3 regions of the Nocardioides asiaticus genome follow, and region 3 is predicted to be linked to each of the others. Evidence: predicted binding sites of a transcription regulator. Region 3 holds the regulator's gene; each other region holds the start of a gene.
The links. Region 3 encodes LexA, which represses DNA repair genes until DNA is damaged. Its sites were predicted from a motif close to TCGAACANNTGTTCGA; they were not measured.
Positions count from the first base shown of each region.

Region 1: a site for LexA is predicted at 1,881-1,896, ahead of ruvC (crossover junction endodeoxyribonuclease RuvC). Genes of this name have one in related genera too.
Region 2: a site for LexA is predicted at 2,239-2,254, ahead of ABLE53_RS17830 (DUF5131 family protein). Genes of this name have one in related genera too.

Region 1 covers NZ_JBDZDM010000008.1:56,494-59,763, forward strand. Annotated here, with positions in the region: gene ABLE53_RS23565 (YebC/PmpR family DNA-binding transcriptional regulator) at 1-327, shown strand, start outside; gene ABLE53_RS23570 (calcium-binding protein) at 422-1,807, shown strand; gene ruvC (crossover junction endodeoxyribonuclease RuvC) at 1,923-2,483, shown strand; gene ruvA (Holliday junction branch migration protein RuvA) at 2,480-3,076, shown strand; gene ruvB (Holliday junction branch migration DNA helicase RuvB) at 3,082-3,270, shown strand, end outside.
Region 2 covers NZ_JBDZDM010000005.1:50,935-54,204, reverse strand. Annotated here, with positions in the region: gene ABLE53_RS17840 (hypothetical protein) at 1-54, shown strand, start outside; gene tcmP (three-Cys-motif partner protein TcmP) at 205-1,359, shown strand; gene ABLE53_RS17830 (DUF5131 family protein) at 1,363-2,133, opposite strand; gene ABLE53_RS17825 (helix-turn-helix domain-containing protein) at 2,824-3,093, opposite strand.
Region 3 covers NZ_JBDZDM010000001.1:1,167,329-1,170,598, forward strand. Annotated here, with positions in the region: gene ABLE53_RS05670 (hypothetical protein) at 1-516, opposite strand, end outside; gene ABLE53_RS05675 (LysM peptidoglycan-binding domain-containing protein) at 840-1,199, opposite strand; gene lexA (transcriptional repressor LexA) at 1,460-2,221, shown strand; gene ABLE53_RS05685 (alkaline phosphatase D family protein) at 2,331-3,270, shown strand, end outside.

The sequences.
Region 1 (3,270 bases), on a different contig from region 3:
GGCAAGGAGGTCACCGAGGACGACGTCCTCGAGGCCACCCTCGACGCGGGCGCCGAGGAGGTCAACGACCTCGAGGAGTCGTTCCAGATCGTGTCCGAGGCGAGCGACGTCGTCGCCGTACGCACCGCCCTGCAGGCCGCCGGCATCGACTACGACTCCGCCGACGTCGAGTTCGTCGCGTCGATGGACATCCCGGTCGCCGACCCGGCCGCCGCGGGGAAGGTCTTCAAGCTCGTCGACGCCGTCGACGACCTCGACGACGTCCAGAACGTCTTCACCAACGTCGACGTCCCCGACGAGGTCATGGCCGAGCTCGAGAACGCCTGAGCCCCCCCTGATCCTGATCTCCGGCCGTCGAGGACAACCTCGGCGGCCGGAGGCGCGTCCAAGGCAGGTCCTGTTGCTTCGAGAAGGATCCGTCATGACACACCTACGACACACGGCCGTCGCCCTCGCCACCGCGGTCACGGGGCTCGGCGTGCCTCTCCTCGCCACCTCTCCGGCGTACGCCGCCGGCCCGACCTGCGCCGGCCAGCCGGCCACGATCGTGGGCACCGCGAAGGCCGACCACCTCGTGGGCACCGCGGGCCGCGACGTGATCGTCGCCCTCGGTGGGAACGACACGGTCGAGGGCCGCGGCGGAGATGACGTGATCTGTGGCGGCGACGGCGGCGATCACGTCTGGGGCGGTGCCGGTGACGACCTGGTCCACGGCGGCGCCCGCGCCGACCGCCTCGTCGGCGGCGACGGCGCTGACCGGCTCTTCGGGGACGACGGGACGGACGCACTGACAGGCAACGGCGGCGCCGACCGGCTCTACGGCGGCGCCGACGCGACCGGGCTGGACCGCGGCGGCGACTGGAAGAGGGGCGACGTCCTCGACGGCGGCTGGGGCGACGACTACCTCGACACCGGCTGGGACCGCAGCCGCTACGACGAGCTGTACCGTCCCGACACCGTCTCGTACGCCGGCGCCACCCGCACCGTCCGGATCGACCTCAGCAGGGCGACCACCACGGTGCGGGGGAGCGCCACCGGCCAGGGCGCCGACACGATCGCCTGGCACCCGGAGCTGCAGGTCACCGGCTCGTCGTACGACGACGTGCTGACCGGGTCGGCGGGGCGCGACCTGCTCTGGGCGGGCAAGGGGGACGACACCGTGGTCGGCAACGGCGGCAACGACCAGCTCTCCGGCGACGACTACCAGCTACCGGCGGACTCCGACACCATCGACGGCGGGGCGGGCAGCGACGAGGTGTACTCCTACTCCGGTGCCGACACTGTCGACAGCGGGACCGGGGCGGACACCGTCACGGCGTACGAGACCAAGCCGCTGCAGGTCACGACCGGCGCGGGCGACGACAGCGTGTTCGTCGACTACGGGCCGTCCTCGGGGCGGCTGAAGGGCTCCGCGATCGCGCTCGGCGCCGGCTACGACACCGTCTACCTGAGCGCGGGCGACGACGCCGGCAAGATCCCGCAGGGCAGCTACGCCATCGACAACGCCGCCGGGAGCATCACCCACACGGTGGACGGCACGTCGACGACGGCGACCCTCTCCGGGGGCGAGCGGTTCTACTTCCTCGACTTCGGCGCGCGGCTGCGGTTCAGCGGCACCGACGAGGCCGAGTGGCTCCAGGACCAGGGCAGGGCGCTCCACGCCGTCATGGGCGGGGGCGACGACTACGTCGAGAGCTTCGGCTCCAGCGACTATGTCGACGGCGGGCCGGGCGAGGACACCGACCACGCCGGGGGCGGCGACGACACCTGCGTCAACGTCGAGCACCGCGGCAGCTGCCATCAGTGATGAAGGCGCTCATCCGGGCCTGGCTCCGCGTGTCGTACGACGACGTGTCGGTGCCACCCGTTAGCGTTGCTCTGCGAACAGACGTTCGACCTGCGTCGGAAAGCGAGGCCACCTGGTGCGCGTGCTCGGGATCGATCCCGGCCTGACCCGCTGCGGCATGGGGGTGGTCGACGGCGAGCTCGGCCGGCCCCTGACGCTCGTCGACGTCAATGTGCTGCGTACGTCGTCGCAGGTCCCGGTGCCCGAACGGCTGGTCACCATCGAGAAGGGCGTCGACGCGTGGCTGGACGACTACCGGCCGGACGCCGTCGCGATCGAGCGGATCTTCGCGCGCTCCGACGTCAGCACCATCATGGGCACCGCCCAGGCGAGCGGCCTCGCGATGGTGTGCGCCGCCCGCCGCGGCCTGCCGGTCGCGCTCCACACCCCGAGCGAGGTGAAGGCGGCGGTCTCCGGCAACGGCCGGGCCGACAAGGCGCAGGTGGGCGCGATGGTGACGCGGATCCTCCGGCTGCCGGCGACGCCGCGGCCGGCGGACGCCGCCGACGCCCTCGCGCTCGCCATCACCCACATCTGGCGCGGCAGCGCCCAGTCCCGCATCGACGCGGCGCTCGCCAAGGCGGGATCCCGACAGGCTCGACCAGCACAGAACGCTCGACCGACGGAGGTCCGATGATCGCGTTCGTCCGCGGACGGGTCGCCGCGGTGACCCTGTCCAGTGCCGTCCTCGAGGTGGGCGGCGTCGGCCTCGAGCTGCAGTGCACGCCTGGCACCCTCGCCGGGCTCCGCACCGGCAGCGAGGCCAACCTGCCCACCAGCATGGTGGTGCGGGAGGACTCGCTCACCCTCTTCGGCTTCGCCGACGAGGAGGAGAAGAGTCTCTTCGAGCTCGTGCAGACCGCGTCGGGGGTCGGTCCGAAGCTGGCGCAGGCGATGCTCGCCGTGCTCTCGCCGGACGGGATCCGTGCCGCCATCGCCGCCGACGACGTCAAGACCCTCACCAAGGTGCCCGGCATCGGCCAGAAGGGCGCGCAGCGGATCATCCTCGAGCTCAAGGACCGGGTCGGCGCACCCACCGGCGGGCGGGTCTCCGCCGCGCCCGCGCCCGCCGAGCCGTGGCGCGACCAGGTCGCCCAGGCGCTGGTCGGCCTCGGTTACGCCGCCAAGGACGCCGACAAGGCCGTCGACGCCGTCAGCGAGCAGGTGGGCGACGCGCCCGACATCAGCACGCTCCTGCGCGCAGCCCTCCGTACCCTGTCGAAGGCGTGACCGAGGTGCACGAGGACGACCTGGCCGCCGCCGAGGAGGCCCACCTCGCGTCCCACACGGGCCAGCCGGGCTCGCTGACCGCGGCGGAGGCCGAGGGTGACGAGCGCGCGGTCGAGCAGGCGCTGCGCCCGCGCACTCTCGACGAGGTCGTCGGTCAGGGCCGTGTCCGTGCCCAGCTGGGCCTGGTCCTCGAA
Region 2 (3,270 bases), on a different contig from region 3:
CTGGCTAGCGGCAAGGCGCGTAGAAGCAGGGCTATCCGACTCGACCCGCTGTAACTCGGACGAGCAGGGTTTCGGGGTAGCGATCGCTGTCATCCGGCACTGCGCCACAAGTCCGCCCTCGAATAGGGATATTGCACTTTTGTCCCGCGTCGGATGTGTGACTGACATCATGGCTGCACTCGGGTGTATCGGGGAGGCGACGCGATGGCCACAGGCACGGGCGGAGGTCTGCTCGCCACGCCGAAAGCGACCTCCATCTTCAAGCACGAGATCTTGAAGCAGTACAGCACGGTGTTCCTCGCGAAGGTCGCCTCTCGCTCGACGGGTGGCCGGGTGATGGTCCTCGACGGGTTCGCTGGGCGCGGTCGGTTCGTTGACGGCACGCCGGGATCAGCCGAATTGTTCATGAGCGCCGCAGTGGGCCTTGCGCCTCGCACCGTGGCCAGCATCCGGCTGTTCGAGAAGAACCGCGACGACGCTGAGCGGCTCGCCGACGTTGTCGCTGAATACCGGGCGATGGGCCTCGACGTGACATCGGAGTGTGCTGACGTCGAAACCCGACTGAGCGCGGCCATCAAGGAGGCGGACGGAATACCGCTGTTCCTGTTCCTCGACCCATGCGGCCAGAATCTTCCGTTCGACACAGTTGTCGGGGCGCTGAGCGGCGACCGCGGCAAGAGATGGCCGCCGACGGAGGCTCTGCTGAACCTGAGCGCAGACTTCACCAGGCGGGTCTCGGGCGTACTCCATGCTGGTCAGCAGTCGGCTGGCCTGGAGACCATGGACCAGGTGATGGGCGGTTCGTGGTGGCGAAAGATCGCTCTAGACGCGCACGCGGCGACGCCGGACGGCACCTGGGGCGTGGCTGCCGACAAGGTCGCCTCGGAGTGCACCCACAGACTCGCCCGCGCCGCCAACACCGGCGGTGTGGTGATTCCGGTACGTCGCAAGCCGGAGAACCAGCCGACTTACCACTTGGTCTACCTGACCAGATCCAATGACGGTCACTGGGTGATGGCCGACGCGCTGGCCCGCGCTCGCCAGAAGTGGTTGCGCGAGGTCGGCCCGCAGCCAGACGACGAGCAGGGTCCTCTGTTCGACTTCGACATCGTGGGCGAGAAGATCGAGGAAGAGCAGACCACCGCCGCCGAGCGCGCACGGACCCGGATACTGCGCCTGGCAGCCGACCACCGCAAGTTCGTCCTGGTCGACCATGTGATCGAGGTGTACGGCCCCGACTACGGCGTCATGACCGAATCCACCCTCGGCAAGGTCCTCAAGGGCTTGGTGAGCGAGAAGCGGCTGGTCAGGGAGCCGGGATACCCGCTGGGCAAGGCGCCGTTCACGTTCGCTGGCTGACTGTCACAAGGCTCCGGCGAGCGCGGGCATCTCGTCCCACGTACGCCCGTGAAGTTCGCGCCCGTTCGCCTTTGGTGTCCGTCCGCCCCACTGCTTGAAGAAGAACGGCACATCGGCATCGGCGCACTGGAGTTGGATGTCCTCGACCCAGGCGTAGTCCATCGGCCGAGCACGCGGGCCGGACTCCCCGCCCACGATCACCCAATCGACTGAGGTCAGGTCAAGACCTGGGAGCGCCGTTAGAAGCGGCTCGCAGGAGAGGAACCTCGTCGCAGCAGGTGTCGCGGCCAAGTGGTCGATCCGGTTCGTCACATCATGGGACTCGACGCTCACGCCCATCCAGAGGTTGTCGGGCCAGTCGAGTCGGTCAGCGATACGTGCCATCCGATGCGCCCGCTTCGTCAGCGCCTGGTAGGTGTGTCGTGGAGTCTCTGCGATGACGTCGAACACGTCCCGGATGAATGAGACCGGCACCTTGGCGTGGAACAGGTCGCTCATCGAGTTCACGAACACGACCTTCGGCGAGCGCCACTTATAGGGCTGCGTCAATGCGGAGGGGTGAACGGTGACCGCAAACCCTGGCCCAGAAGTAACCGGGTCGCCGTCGTTCTGGTACTTCTCGGCTCCCATAGCCCGAAGCCTCTTCGCCAACGCGAGCGCGTAGCAGTTGTCGCACCCGGCAGCCACGCGGTCACACCCGGTAACGGGGTTCCAGGTGACCTCGGTCCACTCGATCGCGCTGATAGTCGCCACCGCTCCTCCAGACTGCCCCATACCGGTTCTCTTCACGCTACCGAGAACGCGACGCAGCGCGTGATTCATCCCCGGGAGGTGTCCAGAACAAGATCACTCTCAGAGGCACCCTAGCGGTCATGGCATTCGAACCTATGTTCTAGCCGGTGGCGTGTCTAGTCCACCTGAAGGTGTCGTGTCGCGGGACGTCGGTGAGGGTTGTGTGTCAGGACATCGGTGGCCTGACCGAGGACGACGTGGACGAGGTCCAATGCTGGCTCGCATCGGCAGCCGGAGTGGATACGCAAGGCGCACGGTGATCGGTCCGCCCGTGTCAGCCGGTCGACGCGGCGGCGCAGTGCGTTGCGCATTCCGATCGATCTCTCGCCGGACCGTCATAGGTCGAGTTCGTAGCGAAGGAGTCGGTGAGACCACCGGTGCTGCTGCTGCGTACGTCGGCATGACTCGCGGCCGCGACTCGAACGTCGCTCACCTCGTCGCGGGGTCTGTCGAGGACGCTCGTCGCCAGTGGATCGATGTCTTCAACCGTGACCGTGCCGATCTCGGTCCGGCCCACGCAGCCCGAAGAGCCGCGGAGGACATCGATCGCTACGGCTCACAGCCGCCCGCCCGCTCGACGGCGCTCCAAGCGCAGCTTCTCACCGCCGGCGTACGCCGTCGCCCCGAGCCACCGTCGGTCATGACCCCCACGTCGGGGCGTGGAATCGGACGTTAGCCCCGACGGTCGCGCTCGGCGACCGCCGCCATCACCACCGCCTCCTGCGGCGAGATGCGTCGCTCGACCGTCGAGAGATCCAGTTCGAGAGCCGCGAGCACCCGGAAGATCGGCTCGATGCTCGCCGCGGGATGCCCCGTCTCGAACCTCGCCAGCCACGCGCGTGACACCCCCGCCTGTTCCGCGAGCTGCACCTGCGTGAGGCGGCGCTCCTTCCGCTCCGCCCGGATGACCGCCCCGAACTGGCGTGGATTCCCGATCCTCATCCCGCCTCCATGTCCACGATCATAGACATTTCGCAAGGTCTATGTACGTAGACATTCTCAGCGGATCTCACGGCGCCGGGAAGGGCACTCGTTCCGAAGTGAGCACGAGGGCCGCCTCCATTGCCTTCTGTGGGCAGAGGCAGCAAGCGAAAGTTCAGCACCAGATGTCCGATCCGG
Region 3 (3,270 bases):
GGTGAGTCCCTGTTGGACGGCGATGCTCACGACGTACGCCGCCTGCCGATCGCTCCGTGCCCACAGCGCTGCCCGCACGGCCGCGATGGCGGGTCTGGTGCGAGGTATCCCGATCTCCACGACGTCGTCGGCCGACCAGCGGCGTGTCTGCCGGATGTCGTAGAGCGGCGTACGCCGGATCCGTGTGCCGCGCGGCACCGAGACACGGATCCGCTCCTCGTCGTACCGCTCCAGGCCGCTGGCGATCAGCGCAGCCGCCCCATCGAGGCAGGCCCGCGGCCCGCCCTGGAACACAGCCGCCCAGCAATGGCCCTCCCAGGAGATCGGACCGTTGTGGAGGCACACGCTCTGGTCGCCGATGAGCTGCCAGCGACCCATCCGCACGTGATGCCGAATCTCGCCGCGAGTCACACCGGCGGCATAGAGCTGGGGCCGCGACACGACGTACGACTGTCGCTCCTTGAGCATCCCGAGCTCGAGCTCGACCTGCTTCTGCGTGCTGAGTGGCTTGGTCATGCGTACGACGATCGAAGACTCCACCGACCGCCCGCGCCTGCGTCGACCCGGTCTGTGGAGGGCAGCGACGCGAGCCCCTGGTGTGGACGACGCATGGCTCGCGGTGCGGTGGCCGCCCGTATGACGTAGGAACAACGTCATACGGACGGGGACACTGCGCGCCGCGGGACGTATGACGTCTGCAAAGCCGGGGCGGGGCGGTCGGACGCTGGTCCTCCCGCCCCGCCCCTCTTTCTCTTCCCCTGTAGGTGCCGCCAGCCGGGGTCGAATCAGCTGACGGCCGTCTGTGGCCGAGCGGCGACGGAGGCAGCCCGGCGGTGTGGTCAGTTCGGGATGCGCAGCGACTGGCCGGCGGCGAGCATGCCGGAGTCGAGCCCGTTGAGGTCCTTGATCTGCTGCTCCATGTCGCGGACGCTGCCGCCGTCGGCGGCGTCGGAGGCGAGATCCCAGAGCGTGTCGCCGGGCTCGACGACGACGGTGTGGGTCGGGACAGCGTTGCCCTTCTCCTGGGCGGCGCCGGAGAGGCCGGCGCCGAGGAACCCCGCCGCGAGCAGCAGACCGAGGGCGACGAGGAACACCACCACGCGGCCGCGGCGGGTCAGCCGCACGCTCGAGCCGCGCCGCGGCGCCCGATCCACGGGCCGGGCCGGGGCCATGAACTGGTCGAGGGTGGTCGTGGTCATCGCCGGTCTCCTGGGGAAGTGGGGTGGCTGGTGCGCTCGACGAGATGTCTACAGACGGCCACCGACAGTTCGGGACGAGCGCCGGATCGCGTCCGTTCGATCACGCATTCGATCGAACACGTGATCGAGAGTAGATCACCTGTTCGAACGAGATCAAGGGCCCGGGCCGAAAAAATGTTCGAACCGCCCGTTGTCCACAGATCGCGACACGCTTCGAACAGATGTTTGAAGTCGGCAACGGCCCGGTCTACCGTGGGCACATGACCAAGCCGACCAAGGAGCCGACCCCGGCGTCCACCTCCGCCAAGCGGTCCACGACCGCCGTGAGCGAGCTTCCCGACGGCCCGCCCGACGCCACCGGGCTGACCCCGCGCCAGCAGCGCATCCTGGCTCACCTGCGCGACTGCATCGAGAAGCGGGGCTACCCGCCGAGCATGCGCGAGATCGGCTCGGCGGTGGGCCTGACGAGCACCAGCAGCGTCGCCCACCAGCTGAAGGTGCTCGAGCAGAAGGGCTTCATCAAGCGCGACCCGCACCGGCCGCGGGCACTCGAGGTGTTCCTGCCCGAGGTCCTCGCGGCCCGCAAGTCGATCTCGGCGGCCGAGGAGACGGCCTACGACGAGACCGGCATCGGCGACGCCAACCCGGAGGCGACCCTCGTCCCGGTCGTCGGCCGGATCGCCGCCGGCGGCCCGATCCTCGCCGAGGAGCGGGTCGAGGACGTCTTCCCGCTGCCGAAGCAGCTCGTCGGCGACGGCACGCTCTACCTCCTGCACGTCTCCGGCGACTCCATGGTCGACGCGGCGATCTGCGACGGCGACTTCGTGGTCGTGCGCCAGCAGCCGACGGCGGAGAACGGCGAGATCGTCGCCGCGATGATCGACGGCGAGGCGACGGTCAAGACCCTTCAGCGCAAGGACGGCAAGGTCTGGCTGCTGCCGCACAACCCGGCCTACGACCCGATCGACGGCACGCACGCCACCATCCTCGGCAAGGTCACCGCGGTCCTGCGGAGCCTCTGACGACTCTCTTGGTCTCGACACCGGCCACTTCGTGTCCGGGCTCGACCAACGATGGGTGAACAACAGCCGCCGGCGCGTCACGCGCCGGCGGCTGCGTCGTTCTCCGAGCGTGACCCACACTCCCCTCGACCGCCGCCGCCTGCTCGCCGGCGGCCTCGGCGCGGGCCTGGCGGGCGTCGGGGCGGCCGTCCTCCCGGCGCCGTACGCCGACGCCGCAGCCGCGCTCCGACACTTCCAGCACGGCGTCGCCTCTGGCGACCCGCTCCCCCACGCCGTCGTCATCTGGACCCGGGTGACGCCGACCGCCGCCAGCAGGCCGGGCTCGGGCAGGGGCCCGCACGTCAAGGTCGGCTGGCAGGTCTCCACCTCGCCGACCTTCAAGACCGTCGTGAAGCACGGCACGTTCACGACCGGCCCGTGGCGCGACCACACGGTCAAGCTCGACGTCACCGGGCTGAGGCCCGCGACGGCGTACAACTACCGCTTCTCGTACGCCGGCCAGCACAGCCGGGTCGGCCGCACCCGCACCGCGCCCGCACCGACGGCGACCCCCGGCCGGATCCGGTTCGGCGTCGTGTCCTGCGCCAACCTGCAGGCCGGCTGGTTCTCGGCGTACCGCCACCTCGCGAAGCGCACCGACCTGCACGCGATCGTCCACCTCGGCGACTACTTCTACGAGTACGGCCCGGGCGAGTACGGCTACGGGCCCGACGACATCGACATCCGCAAGCACCAGCCGGCCCACGAGGTCCACACCCTGGCCGACTACCGGATCCGGCACGCGCAGTACAAGCGCGACCCCGACCTCGCCGATCTCCACGCCCGCTTCCCGTGGATCGTCACCTGGGACGACCACGAGGTCGCCAACGACCAGTGGCGCAACGGGGCGGAGAACAACAGCCCGGGCGAGTACGACTGGAAGGCGCGCAAGACCCACGCCCACAAGGCGTACGACGAATGGATGCCGGTGCGCCTCGACGGGACCGCCGCCCTCGACCAGAGCCACCTGAACGACCGGATCTACCGGCGCTTCAGGTTCGGCACGGTGC